3 regions of the Methylobacterium sp. Leaf94 genome follow, and region 3 is predicted to be linked to each of the others. Evidence: riboswitches for the same ligand, from Rfam matches in the RefSeq annotation. Region 3 holds a riboswitch; each other region holds the start of a gene.

Region 1 (10,369 bases), on a different contig from region 3:
GCGATCGGCGCGGTGTCGCCCGAGAGCACGCTGGACCGGTAGACCACGACCAGCGCCAGCGGCGCCTCGGCCGGGGCGGTCTGGAACGGTCGTCCGGCGGCGCGGGCCTGCCCGTCCGCGACGGGGCCGCAGCCCGGGCAGCAGACGAAGCCGCGGGGTAGGGGCAGGGGCGCCTCGACCGCCGCGGGATATCCGATCGCGGCGGCCATGCGCCCGACCAGGCGGCGCAGGTTCGCCGTGCCTCCGGCCCGGAAATAGGCGTCGAAGTCGGGGGCGAGCTCCGGCTTCGTCGAATAGGCGTCGAGGCGCGGGTCGGGCCGGTCGTCGCCCGGCAGCACCACGAGCGCCACCCCGGCGGCGCGGGCGGCCGCGCTGGCGCGCTCGATGCCGTAGCGCCAGTAATCGAGGCCGCCGAGACAGCGGATCACCACCATCCGCGCCTGGGCGATCACCGACTCGACGTAGAGGTCGACCGACATCGGGTGGCGAAGTTTCGCGAGCTTGGCGAGCCGCAGGGTCGGGCCTCCGGCCGAACCCGGCGGGAAGACCGCCGCGTGGGCGCCAGCCATGCCGAAGAGATCCGAATCGGTGAAGGACAGGAAGACGATGTCCCCCGGCGCCTGACCGAGATCGATCGCGGCTTCGCCCTCGTCGAGGGAGACCGTATCGATGCGGATCAGGTGCATGGCGGGCGCTTATCCCGCCAAGGCGGCGGCGACGGCGGCCTGGTCGAACCCCTTGAGGCCGATCACCACGAGGCGGCCGTCGCGGGGCTCGCTGGACTTCCAGGGGCGGTCGTAATGGTGGGCGATGCGGGCACCGACGCCCTGGACCACGAGGCGCATCGGCTTGCCGGTAACCTCGGCGAAGCCCTTGATGCGCAGCACGCCCTCCGTCTCGGCGGCGCGGGCGACGCGGATGGCCAGGTCCTCGGCCGAGGCCGTGGCCGCCACCGGCAGCGCCACCGAATCGAAGTCGTCGTGGTCGTGGTCCTCGCCCTCGCCGTGGTGGGACGGACGCGCGTCGAGGTCGTCCTCGGCCGCCGCCTGGATCCCCAGGATCACGCGCGGGTCGAGGCGGCCGTGCTCGGCCTCCACCATCTTCACCGCGCGGGGCAGGTGTTCGGTGACCTCGGCCCGGACCTTGGCGCGCCCGGCCTCGTCGAGGAGGTCGGCCTTGTTCATCACCACGAGGTCGGCGCAGAGGAGCTGGTCCTCGAACACCTCCTCGAGGGGATTGTCGTGGTCGACGCTGGCGTCGTCCGCGCGCTGGGCGGCGAGCGCCGCCGGATCGTCGGCGAAGAAGCCGGCGGCCACGGCCGGGCCGTCGATGACCGCGACCACGCCGTCCACCGTCACCCGCGAGCGGATCGCCGGCCACTGGAAGGCCTGGACCAGGGGTTTGGGCAGGGCGAGGCCCGAGGTCTCGATCAGGATGTGCTCGGGCGGATCGGCCCGGTCGAGGAGCTTGTTCAGAGCCGGCACGAAATCGTCGGCCACGGTGCAGCAGATGCAGCCGTTGGCGAGCTCGACGATGTCCTCGTCGCCGCAGCCCTCGATGCCGCAGGCGGCCAGGAACGAGCCGTCGAAGCCGATGTCGCCGAACTCGTTGACGATGATGGCGAGGCGCCGGCCGTTCGCGTTCTCCACGAGGTGGCGCACCAGGGTGGTCTTGCCGGCCCCGAGGAAGCCCGTGACGATGGTGCAGGGGATCTTGGCGACGAGGGTCATTCGGCGGCGTCCGGAAGGGGGGGCGCCGCGACGGGCGGCGGGAATGGGGGAAGGCGGGCGACGACGCCCTTGCGGAATTCCTGCGGCCGGGCCTTCCACGGCACGATGCCGTCCGGCGTCTCGGCATAGAGCGCCACGCCGTCCAGGATGGTGCCGGCCGACGCGACCGGGTCGAGATCGCCGTAGACGTAGGTCCAGCGGCCTTGCGAGGCCACCGCCACCGTGCAGGGGCGCTTGCAAACCGAGAGGCATTCGACGCTCTCGACCGTGATGCCCGGGTGGCCGCCGGCGCTCACGGCGTCCTGAAGCGCGGCGAGCAGGCGGGCGCCCGCCCGCGGCTCCGAGGCGTCGCCGGCCGTCCGGCAGGTGGCGCAGACGTAGAGGGTGACGGCGGCGTGGTCCGTGTCAGGCCGCGGGTCGGGCATGTGGTCAGGCATGGGTCGGCCGCGCGTGGGTCGGCCGGGTCTTGCCGAACAGCCCCCAGGCCCAGCCATAGGCCAACCCGATCACCGCCCAGAACACGAAGGCGATGCCCAGCGAGCGCGCCGCGAACTGCGCGGCGTAGGAGGCCGGCAGGTTCGAGGCGGCGTGGCTCGCCTCCGGCGCACCCGCGAGATGGGGCGCGACGAGGAGCACAATGCCGCCCGCGATGGTGATCGGCGCCCGCCGGATCGCGATGAGGTAGAGCCCCATGGCGGTGGCCGCGGCGGTCATCACCCACCAGAACTGGCGGTCGGCCAGCGGCGCGGCCTCCATCCCGGGGAGTTCCGGCGCGAGGCCGAGGGCGGGGGCCAGCGCCACCGCGAGGAAGCCGCCGATGGCGAAGCGCAGGCCGGTCTCGGGGCTGGGCTCGCGGTTGCAGGCCAGGAGCACGGCACCGAGCAGGAACGCGTAGCCGACGCCGCCCACCAGGGTGGCGAGCGCGGTGAAGGCCATGCGCGGCAGGCCGGGGCCGGGCTGCCAGTCGGGCGCGACCTCGCCGCCCGCCACCGAGGGATCCTTGGTGCCGTGATCGTGACCGCCATGGACGCGGACGATCAGCGAGGCGGGGGTCGGCCGAACGGGGGCGGCGGAGGCCTGCGTCTCGTAGCGCTCGGCCGCGATGATGAGCGGCGAGGTGAGCGCGAGCTGCAGGCCCGTCGCGACGACGGCCGCGAGGAAGCCGGCGACCAGGGCCGCCGACACGAGCCGGATGATCATGGGATTGTCTGCCTTAAGCGGAGACGCTCAGTGGCAGGGGAAGTTCTGGCTGTGGCGGAAGTCGTGCGCCGCGTTGTGCAGCGCCATGGCGGGGGCGAAGCCCGCCATGAACACGAGGCCGAGGCCGAGGAAGGCGGCCACGAGCACGGCGCCGAGGCGCTCGTTGGTGCGGGTGCCGGTCAGGACGAGGGTGTTGGTCGACATCGGGTTCATCTCCTGGCCGCCCCGCCGGCGGCCGTCAAGCATCGAGCGGGAGGACGGCAGGTCTCCTGGCTCGCGGGTCGCTGGTCCTGCCGCCTTCCCGGATCGCTCCAGTGGCTGATGGCAGTCCCGTCTCCGCTCACAGTTGCGGGGGCAGCTGCGGTTTCGAGGTCGCCCCCTCACCGCATTCCCTTTTCACCCCGTCGCCGGGGCACCGTCCGATCCACGCTTCTACGCGGTTGCCGATCCGCTGACAACGCGGCCCGGATCGGATTCCCGCCTTTGACCCGGGACCTCGATTTCGGGCACAGCAGGCCGCATGCCGCATCCTCCACCCAGACTGACCCTCGTGCTCGGCGGCGCGCGCTCCGGCAAGAGCGCCCATGCCGAGGGGCTGATCGAGGCGCAGCCTCGGCCCTGGCTCTACCTCGCCACCGCCCAGGCCTGGGACGACGAGATGCGCGAGCGCATCGCGCTCCACCGCGCCCGCCGCCCGGACGGCTGGATCACGCAGGACGTGCCGCTCGCCCTGCCCGAGGCGGTCGCCGCCGCGACCGGGCCGGTGCTGGTCGATTGCCTCACCCTCTGGCTCACCAACCTGATCCTGGCGGAGGCCGACGTGGACGCCGCCACCGCCGCGCTGCTCGCGGCCTGCACGGCGGCCCCCGGCCCGGTGGTCCTGGTGGGCAACGAGGTCGGCCTCGGGATCGTGCCGGACAACGCGCTGGCCCGCCGTTTCCGCGATGCGGCGGGGCGCCTGCACCAGCGCCTCGCGGCCCAGGCGGACCGCGTCGTCCTCACGGTGGCGGGCCTGCCCCTGGTCGTGAAACCCCAACCCGGAGCCACCCCATGACCGACGCCGACCGCCATCGCGAAAAGATGGAGAAGCGCAAGGCCGTCCAGGATGCCGAGGTGGCGGAGAAGACGATCGAGAAGGGGCTCCTCATCGTCAACACCGGGCCCGGGAAGGGCAAGACCACGGCGGCCCTCGGGCTGATCCTGCGGGCGCTGGGCCACGGCTGGCGCGTCGGCGTGGTGCAGTTCATCAAGGGCGCCTGGGACACCGGCGAGAAGCACGCCCTCACGGCCTTCGGCGACCGGATCGACTGGCACACCCTCGGCGAGGGCTTCACCTGGGAAACCCAGGACAAGGCTCGCGACATCGCCGCCGCCGAGCACGCCTGGGCCAAGGCCCTTGACCTTATGGCCGATCCGACGATCCGCCTCGTGGTGCTGGACGAGCTCAACATCGCCCTGCGCTACGACTACTTGGATCTCGAGGCCGTGGTGGCGGCCTTCCGGGCGCGCCGACCGGACCTCCACGTCGTGGTCACCGGCCGCAACGCCAAGCCGGCCCTGATCGAGGCCGCCGACCTCGTCACCGAGATGGCGGTCGTGAAGCATCACTTCGCCGCCGGGGTGAAGGCGCAGGTGGGCATCGAATTCTGATGCGCTTCGTCCTCGGCCCGGTCGGGCTCCTTGTCCTGTCGGGCATCCATCCGGCCTACGCTGAAACCGCGCTGGCCTGGCCGGCCAGCTATCTCGGCCGCGTCGAGGCCCTGGCGGTGGTGGAGGGCCTGAACGCCCGGCTGCTCGCCAGCCGCTCCGCCACCGCGACCCTCGAAGGCTGGTGCGCCGAGCACGGCATGGCCGCGACGCCGCGGCTCGCGGCGAATCGGCAGCGCGGCGCGGACAAGCCCGCCTCGGAGGAGACGCGCCGGCGCCTGAATGCCGTCCCCGACACCGTCCTCCGCTACCGTCAGGTGCGGCTCGCCTGCGGCGACCACGTCCTGTCGGAGGCGGACAACTGGTACGTGCCCGAGCGCCTGACCCCGGAGATGAACCGCCTGCTCGAGACCACCGACACGCCGTTCGGCCGGGCGGTCCAGGCCCTCGGCACGACGCGGCAGACCATCGGGGCGGAACTCCTGTGGCAGCCCCTGCCGCAAGGGTGGGAGCAGGCGCCGCCCCCGGCGTCGACCTGCGGCGACCTCGCGATTCCCGACCATCTGTTCCGGCACCGGGCCGTGCTGTTCACGGCGGAGCGCGTGCCGTTCTCGGAGGTGGTCGAGACCTACGGGGCCGCCATCCTGGCCTTTCGTCGCGCCGCGCGGCCCGCCGATCCGGCCTGCGCCGCATCCCCGTCGGACGGGCCGCAGCCATGACCCGCGCCCTCATGATCCAGGGCACCGGCTCGGATGTCGGCAAGTCGCTGATCGTGGCCGGGCTGTGCCGGGTCTTCTCGCGGCGCGGGCTCGCCGTGCGGCCCTTCAAGCCGCAGAACATGTCGAACAATGCCGCCGTCACCGCCGATGGCGGCGAGATCGGGCGGGCCCAGGCGTTGCAGGCGCGGGCGGCGGGGGTGGCGCTCTCGGTGCACATGAACCCGGTGCTGCTGAAGCCCCAGAGCGAGACCGGCAGCCAGGTCGTGGTCCAGGGCCGCATGGTCGGCACCGCCAGGGCGCGGGACTATCAGGCCTGGAAGCCGCGTCTCCTCGCCTCCGTGCTGGAGAGCTTCTCGTACCTGAAGGCGCAAGCCGACCTCGTGGTGGTGGAGGGGGCGGGCTCGGCGTCCGAGGTCAACCTGCGGGCCGGCGACATCGCGAATATGGGATTCGCCCGCGCCACCGGCACGCCGGTGATCCTGCTCGGCGACATCGACCGGGGCGGCGTCATCGCCAGCCTCGTGGGCACCAAGGCGGTGATCGACCCGGAGGACGCCGCGATGATCCGGGGCTTCCTCGTCAACCGCTTCCGCGGCGATCCCAGCCTGTTCGCCGACGGCATGGCCACCATCGCGCAGGCGACCGGCTGGCCGAGCTTCGGGCTGATCCCGCACTTTCCCGACGCGGCGCGCCTGCCGGCGGAGGACGCCCTCGGCCTCGCGGGCTCGGACACCGGATCGGCCCGGCGCAGGGTCGTTGCCGTGCCGGTGCTGCCGCGCATCGCCAATTTCGACGACCTCGACCCGCTTCGGGCCGAGCCCGACGTGGCGGTGGTGCTGGTGCGCCCGGGCGAGCCGATCCCGGTGGCCGACCTCGTGCTCCTGCCGGGCTCGAAGACCACCATCGACGACCTCGACGCCTTTCGCGCGGAGGGCTGGGACATCGACCTGCGCGCCCATGTCCGGCGCGGCGGGCGGGTGCTCGGGCTGTGCGGCGGCTACCAGATGCTCGGCCGGCGCATCGACGACCTGCACGGCATCGAGGGTGCGCCCCGCTCCGTGCCGGGTCTCGGGCTCCTCGACGTCGAGACCGTGATGACGCCGGTGAAGCATCTGGCCGCCGTGACCGGCACGAGCCAGCCGGACGGCGTGCCGTTCTCGGGCTACGAGATGCATGTGGGCGACACCACCGGGCCGGACACCGCGCGTCCGGCGATCCGGCTCGCGGACGGGCGCCTCGACGGCGCGGTCTCGGCCGACGGCCGCGTCACCGGCACCTACGTGCACGGCCTGTTCGCCGACGACCGCCAGCGGGGCGCCTGGCTCGGCCGCCTGGGGGCGGCCCCGAGCGGGCTGGCCTACGAGGCCGGCATCGAGGCGGTACTCGACCGGCTCGCGGATCATTGCGAGGCGCATGTCGCCTGCGACGCGCTGCTCGCCCTGGCCTCGTAGCGTCCCGACGGTTTTAGGCTTGGCGCCGGAACGCCTGCCTCGCGACGGGTGCGGCGAGGAAGCCTCCATGATCCCGTCCCCGCCCCGGATCGACCCCTGCCTCGGCCTCGGCGCGAGCCTGATGTTCGTCGTGCTCTCGGCGCTCCGCCGCGACGCCGCGCGCCGGGGCGCGGCGGAAGCCGGCCCGAGCCTCAGGGGGGCGTAGGCGCGCCCCTCTCCGGGATCGGCACCGCGTAGGCGTGCGGCGCCCCGTTCCGAAGGCTGTCGAACAGGACGAGGACCCGGCCCGATCCGAGCGGGACCACGGCCTCGGCCTTGCCGTCGATGACCTTGCCCTTCTGGTTCTCGCCGCGGACCGGCGCGAGGGTGGCGACGGGGGTCAGGGCGCCGGAGGGCAGGTCGACGAGGGACAGCCGAAAGGGAACGGGCAGGCCGTTGCGGGACGAGCCCGTGAGCACCAGCATCCGTCCGTCGGGCAGGATCGTGAGGTCGCGGACGCCCGCATCGGGTCCGGCCTCCAGGGGGATCGTGCCGATTTCGGCCGACAGGGCGGCGTTTCCATCCGCGAACAGCGCCTCGACCGGTACGGAGACGAGGAAGGCCTTGCCCGCGAGGCTCGGTGCCCGCAGGCCCGCGTAAAGGCGCCCGCCCACGACCGCGAGCCCTTCGACGTTCAGGCCGTTCGGCTGCGGCGTGCCCTCCGGCGGCAAGGCGTTCCAATCGAATTCCAGGTCGCGCAGCACGGAGTCGCGCACGGGCGCGGAGGCCATCAGGGCGTCGAACAGGCGGTAGGTGCTCACTGTCTCCGCGGCGGCGGTGCCGTCGGCGTTCGGCCGCAGGCGCGTGAGGATCATCGACGACAGTTTGTACCTGCGCTTGCCCCGGGTGCAGCCGTGCGACCCGGTGACGTAGAAGAAGGGCTCGGCATAGGCCACGGCCTCGCCGTCGAGCTGATCGAACCTGCCCGGACCGCCGCTGCATCGGGACTGCGCGGGGGGCGTGCCCCGGATGGCCGGCGAGGGCGCCGTGCCGAGGTCGTAGGCGGTGGCGCCGGGCGTCAGCGTGGTGCCGGCGAGGCGGGCGAACTGCGCGCCGCGGTTCTCGTCGTTGACCACGACGCAGAGGCGGCTGCCGTCCGCGTCGGTCGGGCGGCAGGCCATGCCGCTGAGGTCGTAGGCCCCGTCGCCCTTCGTCTCGCCGTCGAAATCGCGGGTGACGGTGTAGGGCGTCGGCAGGCCCTCGGCGGTGCGGCCGGGGGTCGGAGCGGCGAGGCCGAGGGCGGCCAGCGCCAGGGCTCCCCGTCGCCCGAGGCGTGTCGTCTTCGACCGGATCATGCGAGGGCGACCTTGAGGAGGACCAAGAGGAGGAGGGCGAGCCCGAACAGGAATCCGCATGCCGTGCGGTAGAGCGCAAGCGCCCGTTCCACGTCGGCCGGGGTCGCCTCCGTGCGCCCGTCGCCCATCCAGCTATCCGCGACGCGGGTGGTGCCGTAGGTTCGGGGGCCGGCGAGCGCCAAGCCGAGAGCCCCCGCCATGGCGGCCTCCGGCCAGCCGGCATTGGGCGAGCGGTGGCGGCCGGCATCCCGCCGCACCGCCCGCCAGGCTTGGCCGGGCGAAGCGCCGGCATGGACGGCCGCGGCCGCGACGAGGAGCAGGGCGGTCAGCCGCGAGGCCGGAAGGTTCACAAGATCGTCGAGGCGGGCGGCGGCCCAGCCATAGGCCTCGTGGCGCGGGGTGCGGTGGCCGATCATGCTGTCGGCGGTGTTGATCGCCTTGTAGAGCGCGCCGCCGGGCAGGCCGCCGACCCCGATCCAGAAGGCCGGCGCCACGATGCCGTCGGAGAAGTTCTCGGAGAGGCTCTCGATGGCCGCCCGGCAGATGCCGGCCTCGTCCAGGGTCTCGGGATCGCGCCCGACGATCATCGACACCGCGCGGCGTCCGCCCGCGAGGCCCTCGCACCGCAGATCGGCCGCCACGCGGGCGACGTGGCTGTGCAGACTGCGCTGGGCCGGCAGGCTCGCCGCCAGCAGGGCGAGGACGAGGAGCGCGGGCAGGAGGCCGGCGGCGCCGGCCAGGGCGGTGAGGGCCAGGGCGAGGCTGCCGACGACCCCCAGAAGCACGAGGAGCCCGGCCACGCCCGCGAGCCGGCGGCGAACCGGCGCCCCCCGGTTCCAGTGGCGGTCGAGGGTCGCGATCAGCGCGCCGATCCAGGTGACAGGATGGCCGAGCGCCCTGTAGAGCCGGTCCGGATAGCCGGCTGTCGCCTCGACGGCGAGGGCGAGCACTAGGACGATGAGCGTATCGGGCGGATGGGTGAGGGCGGTCCAGGACATGCGGTCTCGGTGATGGCGCGCGGCCCGGGGATGGGTGACGGAATCGCCCATGGCGGCGATCTCGATGCCGCTCGACGCCTCTTCCCGCAAGCGCTCGAGCCCTGGCTGGATCTCTCCACGGGGATCAATCCGGTGCCCTATCCGTGTCTGGCCCTCGACGCCAGCGCCTTCCGGCGCCTGCCTTCGGCCGCCGACCTCGGCGCCCTGCGCGCGGCCGCCGCCGACGCCTACGGGGTGGCCGATCCGGACCGGATCGTCGCCGCGCCCGGAACCCAGATCCTGATCGAGACCCTGCCGCGCCTCGTGACACGCGCCCGCGTTGCCGTGGTGGGGCCCACCTATGCCGAGCACGCCGCCGCCTGGGCCCGGGCCGGCCACGCCGTCGTGACCGTACCGGGGCTCGGGGCGGCCCGGGACACGGACGTGGTCGTCGTCGTGAACCCCAACAATCCGGACGGACGGACCTGGGAGGCCGGAACGCTGCGGGCGCTCGCCAACGACCTGGCGGGCCGCGGGGGCCTGCTCGTCGTCGACGAGGCCTTCGCCGACCTGGAGCCGATCGAGACCCTGGGGCCCTCCCTCGGCCCGGGCCTCGTGGTCCTGCGCTCTTTCGGAAAGACCTATGGTCTCGCCGGCATCCGGCTCGGCTTCGCCCTCGGCGAACCGGGCCTCGCCGCCGCCCTCGCGGAGGCGCTCGGGCCCTGGGCGGTCTCGGGCCCGGCGCTGGCCATCGGGCGCGCCGCCCTGTCCGACGCGCCCTGGCGGCGGGAGGCCGCCATCGCCCGGGCCGCGGATGCCGCGCGCCTCGACCGGATGATCCTGCGGGCCGGCGGGACGCCCATCGGCGGCACTTGCCTGTTCCGCACCGCCGACTTTCCCGACGCGCCCGGCCTGTTCGACCGCCTCGGCGCGGCCGGGATCTATGTCCGGCGCTTCGCCGGGACCCCCGCGCGCCTGCGCTTCGGCTTGCCGCCGGACAAGGCGGCCTGGTGCCGGCTGTCGCGGATCCTCCGGTAAGGGACGATCAGGCGCCCCTCGGCTCCAGCACGTTCACGAGGAAGCCCGCGCCCGCCAGGAGGATGCCGACGGCGCAGACGCCGGACCAGCCGGCCATGAGGAAGGCCTGGGAACCGGCGAAGGCCCCGAACGCCCCGAATACGAACATCACCGTGAACAGCACGGTGTTGATCCGCCCGCGGGCGCTCGGAACGAGGGCGTAGACCCGGGTCTGGTTGGCGATGAGGGCGGCGTTGAGGCCGATGTCGATCAGGAGGACCCCGAGGCCCACCG
Region 2 (10,369 bases), on a different contig from region 3:
CGGGGGAGGGCGCGTGATGGTCTTCCGCCTCCTCCACGTCCTGCGCCTCTGGACCCTCCTGTCCGTCCCGGCCGGCATCGTGATTGGCAAGCTTCTCAAGGCGAACCGCCGGGCGACCACCCGGCCCGTTGACCGCCCGTAGGGGCGCAGCGGCACCGGACCCCATCGGGAAAAACGCGCGCCCGCGTCGGCGCCGGCTGGCGGCAGGGTCCCGTCGTCCCCGGCGCCCGCCCCGGGGACGGCCCGTGGGGGTAGGGGGGACAGATCGGAAAGGTTCGAAACGCGCATGTCGCCACGTCTGACCGCCCTTTCGAGGCTCGTCCGCGCGGCGGCCTGGCTGAGCGTGGGGACCCTGGTCTGGCTCTCCTGGATTCCGCGGGATTGGGAGGCGCGCACCTCCCTGCCGGGTCAGGTCGAGCACGCCATCGCGTATGGCGGGACCGCCGGCCTGTTCGTCCTCGGCTACGGTGCCGGGCTGCGCTGGTGGCGGATCGGCGTGCCGCTCACCGTCCTGGGGGTCGTCATGGAGATCGGCCAGCGCTGGGTGCCCGGCCGGACCGCGCAGGTCATCGACGCTATGGCCAGCGGATCGGGCGCGCTCCTCGGCGCGCTGGGCGGCACGATCGTCGCCCGCCATCTGCTCAAGCCCGAGCCCCCGTTCCGGTAGGGCGCGCCGGCTCAGCCGGACGCCCCGAAGGTTCACGCCTTCCGGGGTTCGGCGGGCGAGGCCTCGGACGTCCAGAGCAGCGAAGCCGCGACATAGGACGCCTCCACCGCCACGAGCATCCAGACCGCATCGGTCAGGACGATCGCGAGGGCACGCTGCTCCAGGGCCCCCTCGATGCCGATCGCCACCGCCAGCAGCGATACGATCACCAGAAGACCCGGCAGGCGCACGGCCTGGCTTGCGGCAGCTCCAAGCGAGGCAAAACAGATCAGAAGCATTTGCGCACCAACGACACCGGAAGCCAGACTACCTAGGTATTGAGAGGACACAAGCGGAAATAAACAGCACTTTTGTGCTTTGCACAATTTCAGCTGCACTGCGGTCGTTAGTCCATTATCAACCTTAGCACTCCGTGAGCGACCCAACAGAGGAAGACGACCCAGGCTAGAGCCAGTCCGAACCCCAGCCCCAGGACCATGAGGGTCGAGACCCCGTGCCCGGCGCGGCGGAAGGCGGCCCGCCGCGGCGGGATCGCGGGCCCGTCGACACGCGGTTCGGGATCGTTGGTTTTCTCCGGCAATCGCTCGATAAAGAACCCGAAGGCGATCGCCGTCGCCCGCACGGGCCGTATCGCGCCCTAAGCCGTCGCTCAGCACCGACCGCGTCGCCCGCGCCCTCATGGCGCGCGGCACATCCGGTGCGGGCGCAGGCGACGCGGGAACGGAGCGTTCCCGAACGGGAAGTCCCGATCCACGGATCACGGCGCAGTCCGGGCTGTTTCCGACTAGCCCGGCGGCGCCGCCGGATCTGGCGCGTCGAACGGCGCCCCCGCCCGCGGCGTCGCGACGGCGCCGGCCGGGCCTGCGCCCTCCCCATGCTGTCCGAGGGGGGATGTCCCACGTGTCCGCTCACCGCCAACGCCCGGATTCGGCGGGGGTGTCGGAACCGGGCCGGGAGGGCGGTCGCTTCCTGAAGCCCCTGCGCGCGGCGCGCGGCCTATGCCGGCGCCCGCTCGCCAATGTGGTCGGGGCCGAATACGACACTGTCCTCTCGCAGCTGGAGACCGGACGGGGACGGGTCCCACCGAATTGCTACCGCGCCTGGGCGGCCGTCCGCGACGTCCCCGCCTAGGCCCTCGTCCGGGACCTGATGCGCGTCGACGGCCCGTTCACCCACGCGATCCTGTTCGCGGACCACGACGCGGTGGCGGCGAGCGGCTGAGGCGACCCGCCCCCGAGCCCGTCCCCGGCGCCGTCAGGGACAGGCGGCGTCCTCCTGCGCCGGTGCGGCCGACTTCGGGGCGTTGCGGGCGCGCTCGGCCCGCAGCTCCCGCTCGGCCATCAGCCAGAACTCGACCTCGAACCCCTCGGGGCGGTGGTTGCGCTCCCAGATCTCATGGGCGCGCTCGCGGATCCGCTCGAACGTGATCCCATCCTCGGACATCGTGCTCTCTGCTCCTTCAGTCTCGGTCACAGCGTCACAGCCCGGTTCTCCCTGCGGGGCCAACGCTCCACGGCGGGATTTGTCCCCCGATCCGCGTGAGGCCGCCCCGGTCGCCCCCTTCGCCGGGCAGGCTGCCGAACCCCGGGGGATTTGACGGCGGCGCCGGAAACGGCCTAGCTTACCCGCGACGGTTCCTCTTTAACGAGGATCAAAAGGGAACGCGGTGAGGGCGAGAGTCCGAGGCCGCGGCTGCCCCCGCAACTGTAAGCGGCGAGCTCCTCATCAACACGTCACTGGGTGAACGGTCCGTCAGGACCCGGGCCTGGGAAGACGATGGGAGGGCGGTGACCCGCGAGCCAGGAGACCTGCCGTCAGTCGTGGTCACACGCGAAACGCATCGGGCGGGGTGTCCTGGTGGGTGTCGGGGCGTTCGCTTGCCGCGAACGGACCGACCTCTTCGCGGTGACGTGCCACTCCGCGCGACTCGTCGCGTCAGCCGTCCCGTCGATGCCCGTCCTCGCCCGCAAGTCTTGCTCCCGCATGCTCCCTCCGGCCGCCCCGCGCGGCCCGGTGACGGCTGCGCCGCGGACACGCCGGCCCCGGGCCCCGCTTGCCAATTGTAATGTTATAACATTCAGTCTAGCGGAGACGGCAGGTCGGCCCCGACCGATGCCCGCGCCCTTGTTCGGTTGCCCCATGTCCGGTTGCCCCACATCCCGTTACCCTATGCCCGTCGCCCCCATCCCGTCCCGAACCGCGAACGCGCGCGGGTCGCGGCGAGGCCCGACCTTGCCGTCGCGACACGTCCTGCCCCTGGCGGCCCTGCTCGGCGGCCTGCTGCCGATCTCCGCCGAGGCCGAGACCCGGGAGGTCCCGCCGGCCGTCACCCTGGAGACCCTGGAGGTCGCGGGCTCCGGGCGGGGCGGCCCGGCGCCCGCCGAGGGGCTCAACCTGCGCAGCCCCGGCCGCAGCGCCAGCCGCCTCGGCCTGACGGCCCTGGAGACCCCCGCCAGCGTCGACGTGATCGCGGGCGAGACCACGCGGCTGCGCGGCCAGAACACGGTGGCGGAGGCCGTCACCCAGAACGCCACCGGCATCACCACGGTGGCGGCGCCGGGCAACGGCAACGGCGCCTTCACGGCCCGGGGCTTTTCCGGCCCGAACTCGATCCAGCAGCTCTACGACGGCACCCGCCTGTTCGTGGGCGCCGGCACCGTCACCTTCCCGTTCGACACCTGGAACGTCGAGCGCATCGAGGTGCTGCGCGGGCCGGCCTCCGTGCTCTACGGCGACGGCGCCATCGGCGGCGTGATCAATGTCGTCACCAAGAAGCCGGTCTTCACGCCCCTCAACGAGGCCCGCGCGGCGGTCGGCTCGGACGGTCTGGCGCGTCTGGCCCTGGATTCCGGCGGCCCGATCGGGGAGGCGCTCGCCTACCGCCTCAACATCAGCGGCAACCGGGCCGAGGGCTGGATCGCCCCGGACGGGAGCTTCCGCAACCTCGCGGTCTCGGGCGCCCTGACCCTGCAGGCGACGCCGGACCTCGCCGTCACCCTGAGCCACGATTTCGGCTATCAGGAGCCGGCCCGCTACTGGGGCACGCCCCTCGTCGACGGGCGCATCCGCGACGCCCTCCGGTTCAACAACTACAACGTCCGCGACGCCCAGATCCTCTGGACCGACAACTGGACGCAACTGCGCGCCGAGTGGACGCCGAGCGCCGACGTCACGGTCCGCAACACCGCCTACCGGCTCCAGAGCCGGCGCCAGTGGCGGGACGTGGAGCAATACGCCTTCAACCGCGGCACAGGCCGGATCGACCGCTCCGACTACCTCGAGATCTACCACCAGCAGGAGCAGATCGGGAACCGCCTCGACGCCACCTTCCGCGGCACCCTGTTCGGCTTCCGCAACGAATTCCTGGCCGGGTTCGACGTGAACCACATCGCCTTCCGGCACACCAACAACTTCTATTTCGACACCACCACCAGCGTCGATCCCTTCGCCTACGACCCGGGCCTGTTCCCGGCCGAGGGCCGCGCCCGGCCCGCCTACGCCACCAGCACGCGCCAGGCCTCGGTCTTCGCCGAGAACCGCCTGATCCTGTCCGACCAGGTCTCGCTCCTGGCCGGCGTGCGCTACGACGCGCCGGTGCTGCAGCGGACCGACCTCGTCACCGGCAACACCTTCGACCGCGACTTCCGGGCGCTGAGCTACCGCTTCGGCGCCGTCTACAACCCGACGCCGCTGCTGGCGCTCTATGCCCAGTACGCCACCGCCACCGATCCGGTGGGCAGCCTGATCTCCCTGTCGCAGAGTCTCGCCAGCTTCCGGCTCTCCACCGGCGAGCAGGTGGAGGTCGGCGCCAAGGGCGTGGCCTGGGACGGCCGGGCCGAGTGGACGCTGGCCGGCTACCGCATCGTCAAGGACAACCTGATCTCGGCGGTGCCGGGCCAGCCGACGCTCTCGACCCAGGTCGGGCAGCAATCCTCCCTCGGCGTCGAGGCGGCCCTGAGCCTGCACCTCTCCGAGGCCTGGCGCATCGACGCCAACCTGGCGCTGCTGCACGCCCAGTACGACACCTTCGACCAGGCGGTCGGCGGGGCGGTGGTGTCCTATGCCGGGCGCCAGCCCATCGACGTGCCGGAGCGCGTCGGCAACCTCTGGGTCACTTACGCCTTCGCCCCGGCCTGGGAGGCCCGGGTCGGCCTGCAGCACGTGGGCGAGACCTTCAGCGACTTCGGCAACCAGGCGAAGCGCCCGGCCTACACCCTGGTCAATGCCGGGCTCGACCACCAGGTCACGCCGGATTCGCGCCTGTCGCTGCGCGCCTACAACCTGTTCGACACGATCTACGCGATCAGCGGCAACGCGGTGAACGGGGTCGGCACCAACTGGCTGCTGGGCCGGCCGCGCTCCGTCGAGGTCGCCTACAGCGTCCGGTTCTGATGCGGGCCTCTCCGAAACGGGCCTTTCTGAAGCCCCTGAAGCGCGGGCTGATCCTCGGTCACCGCTGGCTCTGCATCGCCACGGGGCTGTTCCTCGCCGCCTGGGTGCTGTCGGGGCTGGTGATGCTCTACGTGGCGTTTCCGGCCCTGACGGAGGCCGAGCGCCTGTCCCGCCTCGCGCCCCTGGCCTGGGACCGGGTCCTCCTCGGCCCGGACGCGGCCCTGGCCCGGGCCGGGCTCGACCCGGCCCCCGGCGGCCTCAGCCTGTCCATGCGGGGCGGGGCGCCGGTCTATCAGGTCACCACCCGCGACGACGCCCGGCACGTGGTCTCGGCCGAGACCGGGCAGGCCCTGGGCGAGATCGACGGGGCGGCCGCCCGGGCGTCGTTCGGCGAGGGCGCCACCGTGCGGGCGGTGAGCCGCGACCCATGGACGGTGCGCGACCGCTACGACCCGGTGCGCCCCTTCCACGTGGTGGCGCTCGGGGACGCGGCCGGCACCGAGCTCTACGTTTCGGCCCGTACGGGCGCGGTCGTCCTCGACACCACCCGCCGGGAGCGCCTGTGGAACTGGCTCGGGGCGATCCCGCACTGGTTCTACCCCACGCCCCTGCGGGCGCGGGGCGAACTCTGGCGCGGCACCGTGCTCTGGGTCTCCGGCCTCGCCACCGCCGGGGTGCTGAGCGGCCTCGCCCTGGGGATCTGGCGCCTGCGCCTGCGCCGGCCCTACGCCGCGGGGGTGAGCCCCTATCGCGGCCTCGGGCGCTGGCACCACCTCCTCGGCACCCTCGGGGGCCTGAGCCTCCTCAGCTTCGTGGCGAGCGGCTGGCTCTCCATGAACCCGAACCACTGGTTCTCGCCCCGCACGCCCCCGGCGGCCCTGCAGGCGGCCTATGCCGGGCCCCCGGCCGCGGTCGGCCGCGCGGCCCTCGACGGCCTGGCGCGGCCGGGGATCGTCGAGGTCCGGTTCACGCAGGTCGGCGGCCAGCCCGTGCTGGTCGCCGCCGATGCCCGGGGCCGCCGGGTCGCGGTCCCGCCGCCCACGGAGGCGATCTTGCGCGCCGCCGCCGCCCGCGCCCGGCCGGAGGCCCGCATCGCCGCGACCGAGACGCTGACCGCCTACGACGCCTACTGGTATCCCCACCACGACACCCGGCCGCTGCCGGTGCTGCGGGTGCGCTTCGACGACCCGGCCGCGACCTGGCTCCACCTCGACCCCGAGACCGGCGCGCTCCTCGACCGCCTCGATGCCAGCGGCCGGCTCCAGCGCTGGCTGTTCGAGGCACCCCACCGCCTGGACTTCGGAAACCTGTTCCAGGCGCGCCCGGCCTGGGACGCGGTGATGTGGCTCCTCAACGGCCTCGGCGCGACCATCGCCCTCTCGGGCGTGGTGCTGGGCTGGCGCCGCCTGCGGCGCAGGGCGCGGCTCGGGTAGGGGCGCCGCGCCCCCCGCGACGCGATCATCGCCGCCGGATCTTCCACGCCCGCGCCGACATCCTCGCGCCCTGCTCTTGAGGCCCGGACGCGCCTGTGCTGATCGATGGGCCGGGCTCTTCGGAGCTATGGCAACATGACTCCGATAAATAGAGCGCCTTGTCACTATAGTCCATTGCCTCCAGGCAATAGACGCCTCACCCTAGACTGATAAAGCGGCGACGCGGCAAAGCGTCGTCAGCGATCAGGGGGGAAGGGCATGGCTGGCGCAACGCTGTCCGGGGCGGTCTTTACCGATGCCAACGGCAATGGCACGCGGGACGCCAACGAGACGGCCCTCGCGGGCGTCTCGGTCGACCTGCTCGCCGCCGACGGGAGCGGGGCCGCCCTGGAGACGGTCCGCACCGATGCGACCGGGGCCTACGCCTTCACCGCTCTCGCCGGCGGCGCCTACGCGATGCGCTTTACGCCGGCCGCGGCCGGATACCGGGGCAGCGCCGGGACGACGAACGCGAACGGCCAGACGCTCGTCACCAACGTGAGCGTCCCGAGCGACGCGAAGACGACCGTCGACGAAGGGTTCTACAAGACCGGAAGCATCGCGGGCATCATCTTTAACGACACGAACGGCAACGGCGTCTTCAACGCGGGCGAAGTGCTGACGAACGGCGTCTCGGTCGATCTGTACAACGACATCGGCGTCCTCCTGGCCAGCACGACGTCGAGCAACAAGGACCCCTTCAAGCCGGGCACCAACGGGGTCTACAGCTTCCAGAACCTCGCCCCGGGGACCTATACGGTCGCGGTGACCGCCCCGGACGGCAAGCTCACCAGCGGCGTGACCACGCTGAAGGAGGTCGTCACCAGCGGCGCGGTGATCGCGTCGCAGAACTTCGGTGTCCGGAACAATCCCCCGACGGTCAGCCTGTCCGGGACGATCTTCGCCGACGGAGACGGGAACGGACGCCAGGGCCCCGGCGAGGCGGGCCTCGCCGGCACCAGCGTGCTCCTCAGCGATGCGGCCACCGGATTCGCGCTCAAGACCACGGTCACCGACGCCGCCGGGCATTACAGCTTCGGGACGACGGCCGGGAGCTATCGCGTCACCGTGGCGACCCCGGAAGGCCTGAAGGGCACCACCACCACGACCCTCGCGACGGGCAGTCTCGCCAGCGGGGCCGCGAACGCGCAGCTGAATGTCGGGTTCGCGCCGGATCCGGTCCTCGACAAGACCGGCGCCATTCCGGCCGCCACGGTCCTCAACGTCGTCCTGCGCGGCCAGTCGAACACCTATTTCCCGACGCTGTACGGCGACCTGCCGAAGCTCGAGGCGGCCATCGAGGCGCAGCTCGGGTTCGACGGCGTCCGCCAGAAGGTCAACGTGATCGGCACGCGCGACAACGCCGACGGTGCCAACACGGAATGGCCGGGTACGGGGATGCTCACCGACTGGCTGAGCCCGGTCAACGGCGACTACCGCAACGGATGGACGGCGAACGCCCAGGAAATCGGCCTTCTCAGCACGATCGGGCAACGGTCCGCGGCGCAGAAGGCCGCGCCGACCGCGGTCGTCTGGCTGCACAACGAGAACGACAGCCAGAACGCGGCTCTCACGCCCGCCATGTGGGAGAGCGCCGTGCGCTACGAGGCCGGCCTCGTGCGCGGCGTGCTCGGCCAGGATGCCGCCACCGTCCCCTACCTGTTCGTCAACGCCATTCCGTTCCCGGCGCAGACGCCCGCGGTGCAGTCCACGCAGCCGGTCCAGAACCAGGCCATCCGGGTCGGGCAGGCCGAGCTGACGGAGGACAAGGGCTTCAACGCCGGCTACGCCGCGCGCCAGGCCAGCGACGTCGACATGGACGTCGATGGCCACGGCATCACCCGACAGCCGGGGAGCGTTCACTTCAGCCGCGCCGACGCGACTCAGATCTTCGATCGGATCGCCCTGTCGGTCGCCGAGACGTTCCGGGCCTCGGCGCTGCCGGGCTCGCCCCTGGCGCTCGCCTCCGGCGACATTGACGACGACGGCCCCCGGGTCGTGCGCGCCGAGCGCGTGGCCGGCGCCCCCGACCAGCTCCTGCTCACCGTCGCGTTCGACCAGGCCACGTCCCTGAAGGCCCTCGGCAGCGTCGCCGCCGCCGGCACCGGCTGGAGCCTGCGCCCCGACTGGAACGCCGCCGCCAGCCAGGCGCTCGCCACCAGGGCCGAGATCGTCGACGCCAGCCATCTGCGCCTCACCTTCGACCGCGACGTCCCCGCCGCCACCGAGCTGTTCTACGGATGGGGCGGCGCCCGCATCGCCCTGCCCGGACAGCCCGGCATCGGCGCCGCCATCTACGACGACAACGACCTGCCCCTCTGGGTCGACCCCCGCGGCCTCGCCGTCTCCCAGGCCGTCACCCAGGCGGGCCCGATCGCGGTCCAGTCCATCGCGGACAGCGGGCCCGGCATCGACGGCGGCGGCAACGGCCTGCTCAAGGCCGGCGCCGCCGTCACCCTCGCGGTCCAGTTCACCGACGCCGTCGCCGTGACGGGCACGCCCGTGCTGACCCTGAACACCGGCGCCACCGCCGCCTATGCGGGCGGCTCGGGAACCGGCACCCTGCGCTTCACCTACACCGTGGCCCCCGGCCAGACCGCGCAGGACCTGGCCGTCACCGGCATCGACCTGACCAACGCCACCCTGGCCGGGACCGACGGCAGCCCCGTCACCCCGGCCGGATTCGCCACGGCCATGCCCGGCACCCTCACCGTCGACACCACAGCCCCGTCCCTGGCCCTGACCCAGATTCCGGCGGCCACCATCCAGGCGACCTCCGCGGCCGGGGCCGCCGTGACCTTCGCCGCCACCGCCACGGATGCGGTCGACGGCACCGACCCCGTGACGTTTCGCGAGGGCACGACGGTGGTCGCCTCGGGGCAGGTGTTCGCCGTCGGCGCCCACACGGTCGACGCCACCGCGACGGATGCGGCCGGCAACGCGACGACGCGCAGCTTCAGCTTCACGGTGGCCGACACCACCAAACCCGTCATCGCCGTCACGGCCCCGGCGACGACGATCCAGGCGACCTCCGCGGCCGGGGCCGCCGTGACCTTCGCCGCCACCGCCGCGGATGCGGTCGACGGCACCGACCCCGTGACGTTTCGCGAGGGCACGACGGTGGTCGCCTCGGGCCAGACCTTCGGGCTGGGCCCCCACACCCTCACCGCCACCGCGACGGATGCGGCCGGCAATTCCGCCGATCCGGTCGGCTTCAGCTTCACGGTGGCCGACACCGCCAAACCCGTCATCGCCGTCACGGCCCCGGCGACGACGATCCAGGCGACCGCCGCGGCCGGGGCCGCCGTGACCTTCGCCGCCACCGCCGCGGATGCGGTCGACGGCACCGACCCGGTGACGTTCCGCGGGGGCACGACGGTGGTCGCCTCGGGCCAGACCTTCGGCCTCGGCCCCCACACCCTCACCGCCACCGCGACGGATGCGGCCGGCAATTCCGCCGATCCGGTCGCCTTCAGCTTCACGGTGGCTGGCACCCCGATCGCGGCGGCGGATACGGCCGCCCTCGACGCCCACACCTTCGCGACGGGGAACGTGCTCGCCAACGACGTCGATCTCGGCGGTGCGGCCCTGCACGTCACGGCCGTGCGCACGGAGGACGGCGCGACCACCGCCGTGCCGGCCAGCGGCACCGTCACCCTCGCGAGCCCCCACGGGGCCCTGACGATCGGCGCCGACGGGCGCTACGCCTATCTCGGGCGGAGCCCAGGGGCCGATTCCTTCGCCTGCACCATCGCCGACAGCGACGGCGCCACCGCCTCGGCCACCCTCACCACCGGCGTCGCGGCGCACGGCCCCGCTGCGGAGGCGACCTTCGCCT
Region 3 (10,369 bases):
GCCCGACCGAAACGCCGCCCGGGTCGAGGATCGCGACGGCATCCTGTTCGACCTCGGCCTCGGCCTTCTCGCCGTGGATGCCTGCGTGCGGGTACGCGATCCGGAGGCCGTCGAGCGGCTGCGGGCCGGCGTCGGCATGCCGCTATTCGACCACGCAAACCCCATCGGGCCGCATCTCGTCGCCATGAGCCCGCACCGGGTATTCCTGGCGCGGGCCGGGCGCGTCGAGGTCTATGCCCCGATCCCCGGGGCTGGCGGTACCAGTCCTGAAGGTCCGCACACGCACGTACTGCCGAAGCTCCTGCGCAGCGGTCGGACCCATGCCGCCACGACGCCGATCCCGGCGGGCTGGGTCCCCTGCGGAGGCCTGCACCCGGCCCACCCCTACAAGGACATGATGGGCGACCGCATCACCTTCGATACCGGCCGCTACGAAGCGTTCCAGGCGATGCTCGACCATTGGGGTGATCCGGAACTCGTGGCCATCAAGCGCGGCGGGCCCGAGGCGCCCGGCGGCACGGTGTCGACCCGCCACGCCCAGGGCGCACGCCGGGTCGCCGAGGCCCAGGCACGTTACCTGCGGGGCGAGATCATCGAGGCCACGGCAGGCGACGACGAGGATGCAGAGGCGGCGGCCTGACCGTGACCCGGACGGTGCCCGGCAGGAATCGGTGGGGTACGCCCCAGAGGGTAATCGGCCTAATCGGCTGCCCGGGCGCGGGGAAGACGACCTACGCCCGCCGCTTCGATCCGCTCGACGGCTGGGTCCACCTCACCCTCGACGACTTCCGTCAGACCCTCTGGCCGCCGCACCGGCAGGTCTACTGGGAACTCAGGCAGGGCTCACATGACGATGCGGCCCGGGACCTCCTGCACCGGGTCAAGGAAGCGGCCCTGGATGCCGCCCTGACGAGCGGCTTCAGCGTGGTGATGGCGGACACACATCTCATCAGACCCGTGTTCGAGCGCGAGCTTGGGATCGTCGCCCGACACGGGCTCACCGTGGAGTGGAAAGTGTTCGACGTGCCGTGGGAGGTTCTGAAAGTCCGCAACGCGGAGCGTGGTCGGGTGGACCCGTCGCATCGCCAGCCGGATGAGGTCCTCCGGTTCACCTACGAGGTTTTCCAATCCCCGGACGCTTGGTGGCGTAGCTTGTCGCCGCAGCAGGTCGAGGTCCTGACCTGACGGACGCAGCGAGCGATCCGTGTTCCCAAGTGTTGCCGGCAGGGCATAACCCCTCGTGCATTGCACTTGGTCCGTTGACGGGCATGGGCGTCGGCATGGTACCTCGGCTGTGACGGTTCCTCCCCGGAGGATCAAAAGGGAACGCGGTGCGGGGGTAGCCCCAACGCCGCGGCTGCCCCCGCAACTGTAAGCGGCGAGCCCTTCGCCACCGACGTCACTGAGCGGCCTCGCTCGGGAAGACGGTGAAGGGCGATGACCCGCGAGCCAGGAGACCTGCCGTCAGTCGTGGTCACACGCGAGACACGCTGGGCGGGGTGCCCCGGCGGGTGCGGAAGCATGCGCGCTGCGCGTGGTTCGGCCTCGTTCGCGGTGACGTGCCACTGCCGTCGCCCGAGGCCCATCAACGTGTCCCGTTCACCGTCCATCCCGCTGATGTCCGTGCTGGCCCTGTCCTGCGCGATCCCCACCGCCGTCGCCGCCCAGGGGGCGCCCTCGGGCGAGACCGCCGTGGTGCTCGACGCGCTTTCGGTCGAGGGTACCCTTACCGCCATGCCGACCTACCGGGTGCCCGAGCTCTACAGCGGCTCCAAGACGGTGACGCCGCGCCGCGACCTGCCGCAGCAGGTCGACGTGGTGCCCCGGGAGGTCCTGGTCGACACCGCCGCGACCCGGGTCGAGCGCGCCCTCGACTACGTACCCGGGGTCGGCAAGCAGAACGACTTCGGCGCCCAGAACCTCGCCCTCTACTCCGTCCGCGGCTTCGCAACCCAGGATATCTTCCAGAATGGGTTCAACATCGCCCGCGGCTACAACGGCGCCCCCGACACCCAAAACGTCCAGTCCATCGAGGTCCTGAAGGGCCCGGCCGGCGCCCTCTATGGCCGCAGCGATCCGGGCGGGACCGTGAATATCCTCACCAAGCAGCCCGTAGCGCGACCCTTCGTCGAGATGGGCACTCTGTTCGGCAGCTTCGGCAACGCACGCACCACGGTCGATGCCGGCGGGGCGCTGAGCGAGGACGGCAGCGTCCTCTACCGCTTCAACGGCGCGCTCGCCCGCCAGGACAGCTTTCGAGATTTCGTCGACGGAGATCGGGTGCTGCTCGCGCCGGTGGTGAGCTGGCAGGTCACCCCCGACACCAAGATCACGTTCGAGGCGCAGTACCTGCGCAACCGCCAGACCTTCGACCGCGGTACGGTGGCGGTGAACAACCGCCTCGGCCTCGTCCCGCGCTCGCGCTTCTTCGGCGAGCCGGGCGACGATTCCGTATCCGAGAGCGCGCTGCTGCAGGTGCGGTTGGAGCACGCCTTCAACACCGACTGGCATTTGCGCGTCGCCACCCACCTTAACACCGGAAGCCTCACCGGCCTGCAGACCGGCACGACCGGGATCCTCGACGACGGCCGCACGCTGCTGCGCGAGTTCCGCCAGCACGACTTCACCTGGGGCGTCGCCATCGGGCAAGCCGAACTCGTCGGGCGCTTCGAGACCGGGCCCATCGCCCACACCTTGCTGCTCGGCCTGGAGCACGAGCGCTACAACAGCACCGAGAACCTCCTGCGCTCGACCCCGCGCCTCGACCCCTTCGCCATCGACCTGTTCAACCCGGTCTACGGGCAGGCCAAGCCCCCGTTCACGCGCCGCTACAGCGCAAGCGAGAACGTCGGCAACACGGCGGTCTACCTCCAGGACCAGATCGCCCTGAGCCCGGAATGGAAGCTGCTGCTGGGCAACCGCACCGACTTCTACAACCAGACCTTCCGCGACAAGGTCGCGAACGAACGGACCGAACAGGACCGTACCGGCTTCTCGCCGCGGGCCGGGCTCGTCTACCAGCCGCTGTCGTTCCTGGCGCTCTACGGCAACGTCGCCGCCTCGTTCCGCCCCAACACCGGCTTCGACAGCGCCTCCCGGCCCTTCGCGCCCGAGACCGGGTTCGCGTACGAGGTCGGGGCCAAGCTCGACCTGTTCGACGGCCTCAGCGTGACGGCCGCCGCCTTCCACATCGAGAAGGAGAACGTGCTCACCACCGATCCGGCGGACTTCTTCTTCCAGATCGCCGCCGGGGCCGTACGCAGCCAGGGCTTTGACGTCAGCCTCGTCGGGCAGGTCACCCCGGAGTTCCGGGTGATCGGCGGCTATGCCTTCATCGACGCGGCCGTCACCCGCGACGAGGTGCTGCGTCCCGGGTCACCCCTCCTCAACATCCCGCGCCATAGCGGCTCGCTGCTCGGCATCTACGAGGTCCAGGCCGGCGACTGGAAGGGTTTTGGGATCGGCGGCGGGTTCCGGGCCGTCGGTTCGCGCCTCGGCGACAGCGGGGTCGAGAGCTTCCGGCTGCCCGGCTACGTCCTGACGGACGCGCTGGCCTACTACCGCTATGAGAACCTGCGCTTTGGGCTCAACGTCGACAACATATTCGACGAGACCTACTACGAGCGCTCCTACAACACCTTCTGGGTCGGCGTCGGCGAGCCGCGGCGGGTCACCGTCAGCATGACGGCACGGTTCTGATGGGCGAGCGTCCGGAGCCATTCGAGGCGTCCGCCGGCATGTCGGCCCTGTCCGGCCGCATCGCGTCAATCGATGCCCTGCGCGGACTGGTGATGGTGCTGATGCTGCTCGATCATCTGCGCGAGACCTGGTTCCTCCACGTTCCCGTAGCCGACCCGATCGACGCTCGGACAACTCTGCCGGCCGTGGCCCTGGCCCGTCTCGTCGTCAGCCTGTGCGCACCCATCTTCATCGCGCTGACCGGCGTGGCAGCTTTCCTGTTCGGCACCAAACATTCGCTGGCCGAGACACGAGCCTACCTGCTGAAGCGTGGCCTCGTTCTAATGGCGCTGGAGGTCATCTACCTCTCGGAACTGTACTGGGGCGTCGCCAGTCCGACGATTTGGCTGCAGGTGATCTGGTGCATCGGCATCTGCATGATCGTCCTGGCGGTGCTGATCGGCCTGCCGCGTCCGGTCCTCTTCGTTGTCGGATCGCTGATCGTCTGCGGACACAACCTCCTCGACCCGATCCACCTCCAGCCTGACCAACCATTTTTCGCTGTCTGGGCGATGCTGCACCAGCGTGACGTCATCGCGCTGCCCTTGGGGCTGGTCGCAAAAACGACCTATCCCGTGTTCCCGTGGATTGGCGTGATCGTGCTCGGCTACGCAGTCGGCCCGTGGTTCCTACCGAGCGTCGAGGACCGCACCCGCGAGCGCCGGTTCCTGGCCCTCGGCTGCGGGATGCTCGTCGCCTTCGTGGTGCTGCGCCTGGCGAACGGGTATGGCGACAAGCCCTGGTTCGTGGTCGAGGGCGATGCACTTCGGACCGCGATGAGCTTCCTCGCATTGACGAAGTATCCCCCCTCGCTGCTGTTCCTGCTGCTGACGCTCGGAATCGGGGCGCTCCTCCTCGTTGCGCTTGAACGAATGCGCGACGCCCCAGTCGTCGCGGCCTTAGCAGTGTTCGGCGGTGCGCCAATGTTCTTCTACTTGCTCCACCTGACGATCCTGCGGCTCCTGTACCATGGTGCCGCCGCCATCTGGGGCCCGACGCAGGGCAGCGTGTTCGGCGTGGAAGATTATGGCTGGGTGCTGGCCTGGTACGTCGGCCTGGTCGTACCCTTGTACTGGCCGACGGCGTGGTTCTCGCGCTTCAAAGTGGCACGTCGCGATATCGCCTGGCTCAAGTATCTCTAGTTTCAAAGCACAACTTGGTCCGATCGTCTCGTCCCCTCTCCGACGAATTGCTTTACGATATATTGCGCAAGTTATTCCTTAGCACCAGCCATGGTCTTAGATTGATTGCGCAATGACGCGCGGGTCCCAGTCGCCCTTATACAAACGACCGCTTTCGAGCATCAACGAAGCTTTGGTGAACGACCAGTTCGGGTCGTAAGCAGCTATTCGAACGGTCAAGCTGATTAGGTTCAGACCATAACCCCGGCACGCGGGTACGAGCTGGGATCGCTCCGGACGCCGCCGATCTCTTAGTGCCCCCTGACAGCCTGGAAACAGTCACGTGGTCGCCGGAGGGAGCCCTGTATCGCGTGGTGGGCGACCCGGAGGCGGAACAGCATCACCGAGGACGAATGCCGCCGCCGGGAGGCACTGGCGAGCGCCGTATTCAGGGCATGCGGGTTGGACCTGATGGCCTTCAACGATGCAGCTCGCCGCCCAGACGTGGTTGTCCCGGTGCTTTGCGACCGTTGGGATCGAACTGGTTTCGGAGAACTGGGCAGCTGAAAAAGACTGCACCCCCAGTGCACCCCACAGCGAATAACCTGGGGTGCAGGGTTAGCGGCCATTCCCGCTAACATACTGAGATTGTTTGGTTAGTTTGGTGGGTGCACAAGGGTTCGAACCTTGGACCCGCTGATTAAGAGGCCTCTGAAAGCCTAGCAGTCTCAAAGACCATTTCGACAAATTCCCTCTTCGTTCCTGCATTGTAGGAAAAGGGAAATTTGGCCTTGTCGAAACGAGAGTTGATCCCCCCTCCCCCCTCGAAAACGAAGAACGCCGTCGCGGGGGTGAAGGCCCGCAACGGCGCTAAACAGAAGACCCCGGGTAAGAGCTTCGGTGCGAAGAATACCGCCGCGCGGCCCGCGCTGGCAAGTCGCCTCGTCGCGCTGATCGGCCGGGACGGCACGGTCACCGCCCTCTTCAACCGGCCCGATGAGATGCGTGCCTTCCTGCAGGGAGGCCGGGCATGAGCGACCTCCGCACCATCGCCACCGTCCGCAAGAACAACTCGGAGGAGATCCGGGTAAGCGTCGCCATCCATGATGGCTACGCCCTCGTCGACATGCGGGTGTTCTCGGCGCCCCGCAGCAGCCGCGGCGAGCCCGTGGCGACCAAGGCCGGCATCTGCCTCACTCGGACCAAGCTGCCCGAACTCATCCTGGCCCTGCAGGCCGCAGAGCGCGAGGTGATGCGATGATGGGCTCCACCATGGTGCCCGACGTGGTGCCCCCGACCGCCTTCGACAGCGAGCAGGCCCTGCTCGGCGCCATCCTGCACAACAACGACGCCCTCGACCGCGCCCGCGATCACGTGCAGCCCAGCGACTTCTTCGAGCCGCTGCACCGGCACATCTTCGAGGTGATGATACAACGCCGGGATGCCGGCGAGGCCATCGACTTCGGGCTGATGAAGGCTGTCCTCGGCAACGCCGACCTCGGCGGCCAGACCGTCGGCGGATACCTCGCCAAGCTGGTCTCGGAGGCGATTACCGTCAGCGGCGCGGCGAGCTATGCCCGGCTGATCGCCCAGGCCGCGCGGATGCGGCGAGTGCTGGAGACCTCCCAGGCCGCTGTCGCAGCCATGACAGACGGATCGGTGCGAAGCCCGACCGAATACGCCGCCTACATGATCGAGGCGCTGGACGAGGTCGCAAGCGCCGGCCTTAGCGAGAGTGCCCGGCGCGTCACTCTCGGCCAGGGCGTCGCCAGCGTGCTCGCCCGGGTAGATCAGACCCGGATGGGCAAGGGCATCATCGGCGTGCCCTACGGGGTGCCGAAGCTCGACACCGCCACCCTCGGCATGCGCCCCGGACAGTTCGTGGTGCTCGCCGGCCGGCCCGCCATGGGCAAGACCACGGCCGCTCTCCACATCGCGCTGACGGCCGCGCGCCGCAGTGGAGCTGTCGGCCTGATCTCCCTGGAGATGAACGCCGAGGAGCTGTCCGAACGCGTACTCTCGGCCCTGGCCTACAATCCGCGGGAATGGGACCAGATTACCTACCGGGCCATCGCCGAGGCGCGCGGACTGTCAGAGACCGCCATGGGCCGCCTGCGCGATGCGACAGAGGCGTGCGCCGACATCCCGCTCTGGATTGAACAGCAGCCCGGCCTCACCCTCTCGCAGATCTCGGCCCGGGCCCGGCAGATGAAGCTTAAGGCCGAGCGGATGGGCATCCCGTTCGCGGCTCTCATCATCGACCACATCGGCTTGATCCGCCCGTCCAAGCGCTACTCGGGCAACCGGGTGCAGGAGATGACCGAGATCAGTTCCGGCCTGAAGGGGCTGGCCAAGGAGCTCGGTATTCCGGTGCTCGGCTTGTCCCAGCTCAACCGCGAGGTGGAGAAGCGCCAGGACAAGCGCCCCATCCTCTCAGACCTGCGCGAAAGCGGGTCGATCGAGCAGGATGCCGACGTGGTGCTCGGGCTGTACCGCGACGCCTACTACCTCGAGCACAAGGCTGACCGAACCGACGTCGAGGAGGATCGGCTCGCGCGCACCATCAACACGCTGGAAATCGAGATCCTAAAGCAGCGTTCCGGACCCACGATCCGGATCGAGTGCTTCTGTGATGTCGCCTGCAATGTCCTGGCGGAGGCACGCTGATGGTCGGTTTCTACAAGCACGACATCCCCGCCTGGATGAACGGCACCGAGACACTGAGCGACAGTGCTTATCGCGCCTACCACGTCGTCATTCAGCTCATCATGCTCAACGAAGGGCCAATCGCCATGAACGAGCGTGGCCTGTCCGGCCGCTGCAACATGACCGTGAAGGCGTTCGGACGGGCGCTCGCCGAACTGGTCGCAGCCGGCAAAGTCACGGTGAAAGACGGGTGCATTCACAACGCGCGGGCGGATCGCGAGCTCGAATCGGTGATGAAAAATCGGGAAAATGCTGGGAAAGGCGGAAAAACCCGAGCAATCCGCGCAGAAACTCAGAAAAACATCCCGGATGAGACGCCTAACCCATTGGAAACAAACGATGCGTCTCAAGCGACGCTAGAAAACCTTTCAAGCCTAAAAGAGAAGAGAAGAGAAGACTCCCCTATAGTCCCCAAGGGGACAGACCCGCCGGGCTTCGCCGAGTTCTGGTCCGCCTATCCGAAACGAGACGGCGACAACCCCCGGAAGCCTGCCGTGAGGGCCTACGCCAAGGTGATCCGCGACGGAGCCGACCCGGCCGCGATCCTCAAAGCGGTCCGCGCCCATGCGGCCGACCTGCAGGCCAAGGGCAAGGTCGGAACCGAGTTCGTTCCTCTGGCAACGACCTGGCTCAACCAAGCCCGCTTCGAGCGCTTCGCCCAAGGTGGGGGCGTCGATGGCAGCAGCGCCTCCGCGGATCCGGCCGCCTACCTCGCCACGCTCTCGGCTGACGACTGGCGCGGGCACCTACGGCGCTGGAAGACCACCGGTGGGCAGTGGACGCTGGCGCAGAGGACGCCGCCCCCCGACGATCCTCGGACGCTGGTCCCGGCCGGCGTGCTCGCCGAATTCGGGATCCTCCACACGGCCCGGCCGAGCCTCACGCTGCTGACGGGGACAGGCTGATGGCTGCCGGACTGGAGACCTTCGCCAAGGTTCGCGCCCTTCACGATCGCACCGACAGCCCGGGTGAGAAGACCGCGGCGATGCTGAAGATGCAGACCCTCGCCCGGAAGGCCGGGATGAGCGTCGAACAGGCAATGTCCACTTTGGACACCCCGAAACCCAAGACCCAAGCGCAGGCTGCGGCCGACGCCTTCAACGACTTCTTCAACACCCCCGAGATGCGGGCCCAGCGAGCCGAGCGCGAGCGTGAGCGGGCAGCCAAGCGCAGCGTCCTGCTTGCAGAATACGGGTCCGAGGATGCCGTCTGGGCCGACACCGAACGTGAGACTGCCCTGCGTCGAGCCTGCGAGCCCTTGTTTGGCTCGGGTGAGACCTGGAACACCATCTATCGCCTGGACGGATGGGGGTCCCTCGACTCCCGCTCGCGGATGCCGGAGAGCGTCCGCCAGGCGGTCACAAGGGCATGGCCCTTACCGGCGACGACTGCGGCCGCGTGGGCGGAGTACGAGGCTGCGGAGAAGCGGGACAGCGACCGGTGCGCCTTCGATAGGGACTACTCGCCCCATCTGTGGGCCGACGCGCGCCGCTACGTCCTCGAGGATCTCTGCCAGTGCCTTCCGGCCCGGTCCCTGAACGACATCCGTGCACGGCTCTCCTGGATGGAGCATGTGGCCCGGCTCGACATGGCGCGATCATGGGAGGAGCAGGAGCCAGCCTTAAGCACCCTCCGCGCCGACATTGAGCGCATGGGGGCTCGTATCCGGGACGAGGCTGCACCCGTCCAAAGTGGACAACGAGGTACGAGCGAGCCGGTGAGCTCCCCCGATCCGGGGACCTCAAGCCCCCCCGTCCAATCTGGACACCCCTGCCGTACCAACGCCGAGAAGCGCCGCGACGTGCTGGCCCTGCTTGATACCGAGAACGCTGGCACCGCCCCTCTCACGGATCGTGAGATCGCGCGCAGAGCAGGTGTCTCTCCGCAGACCGTCGGAAACATCAGGAGGCGCAGCCATGTGGAGGGTTGAGGCAAGCTTGCCGGACTGCATAACCATGCACCGGAGCGCGAACGGCAACGCAACCGGAGTGATCACCTCAACCCGCCTCGGTGAATGCTACGAAGCCTTAAGCTCGATTAGCTTTCGGCCAATGTTGTATAGGCGCTTATCATCTTCGTGGGCACACCGCGTGAGGTTCGCGATCTTATGGTTATCGCGCTGTCCCATTTTGTACGCTTCGATAACGTGCCCCATCTCCTTGGCGTCGCCTTTGCTGAAGGCTTCTTTTAGTTCGGGCCGGCCTTTCACGTCTTCGCCCTGGTTCAAGCTCCAGTCCAAGTCCTCTTTAACTGATTTCCAGTTTGCGGACATGCTTACCTCCCTCGTCCCATACGGGACCGGGATCAGGATACGCTGCTTTTAAGGCTCGTCGAGCTTTCATGAACTTCGCGAGTAAATGGGAGGCGCCCATGGCGACGGATGCCGAGCGTCCAGCCCTTCATCATGGCTCAGCCACAATGAGGGGCTTCGCGAAGGCACTAAACGACAAACGGCGAGGCTCTCGCCCCGCCGCTCGATTATTCCGAAGGTGGATAGCCTTAGTAGGCAGCGCCGCGAACTGGGCGGCTATCCGGATAGCTCATCTCGTCGTTCTGCTCGACGTTACCGTAGCGAGCAGCACGATCACCCCGGCGGGGACCAACCGAACCCGTCACGATGCTATCGGCTGCGCCGACAGTCCCACCGACCACACCGCCCACGGCACCAGTCACGCCACCGAGGACGTTTGGAACTCCGCCGATTAGACCGCCCTGCGACCGCGGCGGGTCAATGTGGGCGCCCCAGACATTGAGGGTCCCATCACGGTTGTAGCTGGCGCTGTCGGAATTGAAGTTCTGAGCGA

The links. A riboswitch is a leader RNA that binds a small molecule or an ion and turns the genes downstream of it on or off. The one in region 3 is predicted to bind cobalamin.
Region 1: linked by a shared signal. The riboswitch ahead of ASG63_RS09150 (CbtB domain-containing protein) and the one ahead of ASG63_RS06825 (TonB-dependent siderophore receptor) in region 3 are both predicted to bind cobalamin.
Region 2: linked by a shared signal. The riboswitch ahead of ASG63_RS06910 (TonB-dependent siderophore receptor) and the one ahead of ASG63_RS06825 (TonB-dependent siderophore receptor) in region 3 are both predicted to bind cobalamin.

The regions. Positions count from the first base shown of each region.
Region 1 is NZ_LMRM01000012.1:155,034-165,402, forward strand. Features, by position in the region: gene cobN (cobaltochelatase subunit CobN) at 1-686, opposite strand, end outside; gene cobW (cobalamin biosynthesis protein CobW) at 696-1,730, opposite strand; gene ASG63_RS09140 (DUF1636 family protein) at 1,727-2,167, opposite strand; gene ASG63_RS09145 (CbtA family protein) at 2,160-2,930, opposite strand; gene ASG63_RS09150 (CbtB domain-containing protein) at 2,958-3,134, opposite strand; cobalamin riboswitch at 3,173-3,365, opposite strand; gene cobU (bifunctional adenosylcobinamide kinase/adenosylcobinamide-phosphate guanylyltransferase) at 3,451-3,984, shown strand; gene cobO (cob(I)yrinic acid a,c-diamide adenosyltransferase) at 3,981-4,580, shown strand; gene ASG63_RS09165 (hypothetical protein) at 4,580-5,296, shown strand; gene ASG63_RS09170 (cobyric acid synthase) at 5,293-6,747, shown strand; gene ASG63_RS25165 (hypothetical protein) at 6,815-6,952, shown strand; gene ASG63_RS09175 (DUF3616 domain-containing protein) at 6,939-8,081, opposite strand; gene cbiB (adenosylcobinamide-phosphate synthase CbiB) at 8,078-9,079, opposite strand; gene cobD (threonine-phosphate decarboxylase CobD) at 9,092-10,096, shown strand; gene ASG63_RS09190 (MFS transporter) at 10,104-10,369, opposite strand, start outside.
Region 2 is NZ_LMRM01000009.1:7,667-18,035, forward strand. Features, by position in the region: gene ASG63_RS06880 (ribosome modulation factor) at 1-17, shown strand, start outside; gene ASG63_RS26800 (hypothetical protein) at 17-142, shown strand; gene ASG63_RS06885 (hypothetical protein) at 287-667, shown strand; gene ASG63_RS06890 (hypothetical protein) at 700-876, opposite strand; gene ASG63_RS06905 (DUF2934 domain-containing protein) at 1,922-2,110, opposite strand; cobalamin riboswitch at 2,282-2,497, shown strand; gene ASG63_RS06910 (TonB-dependent siderophore receptor) at 2,837-5,059, shown strand; gene ASG63_RS06915 (peptidase) at 5,059-6,492, shown strand; gene ASG63_RS06920 (SdrD B-like domain-containing protein) at 6,751-10,369, shown strand, end outside.
Region 3 is NZ_LMRM01000008.1:144,227-154,595, reverse strand. Features, by position in the region: gene ASG63_RS06835 (DUF6925 family protein) at 1-640, shown strand, start outside; gene ASG63_RS06830 (AAA family ATPase) at 655-1,185, shown strand; cobalamin riboswitch at 1,282-1,480, shown strand; gene ASG63_RS06825 (TonB-dependent siderophore receptor) at 1,591-3,699, shown strand; gene ASG63_RS06820 (DUF1624 domain-containing protein) at 3,699-4,880, shown strand; gene ASG63_RS06815 (hypothetical protein) at 5,645-5,893, shown strand; gene ASG63_RS06810 (hypothetical protein) at 5,890-6,120, shown strand; gene ASG63_RS06805 (replicative DNA helicase) at 6,117-7,526, shown strand; gene ASG63_RS24010 (YdaU family protein) at 7,526-8,470, shown strand; gene ASG63_RS06795 (hypothetical protein) at 8,470-9,495, shown strand; gene ASG63_RS25080 (hypothetical protein) at 9,583-9,837, opposite strand; gene ASG63_RS24005 (hypothetical protein) at 10,065-10,369, opposite strand, start outside.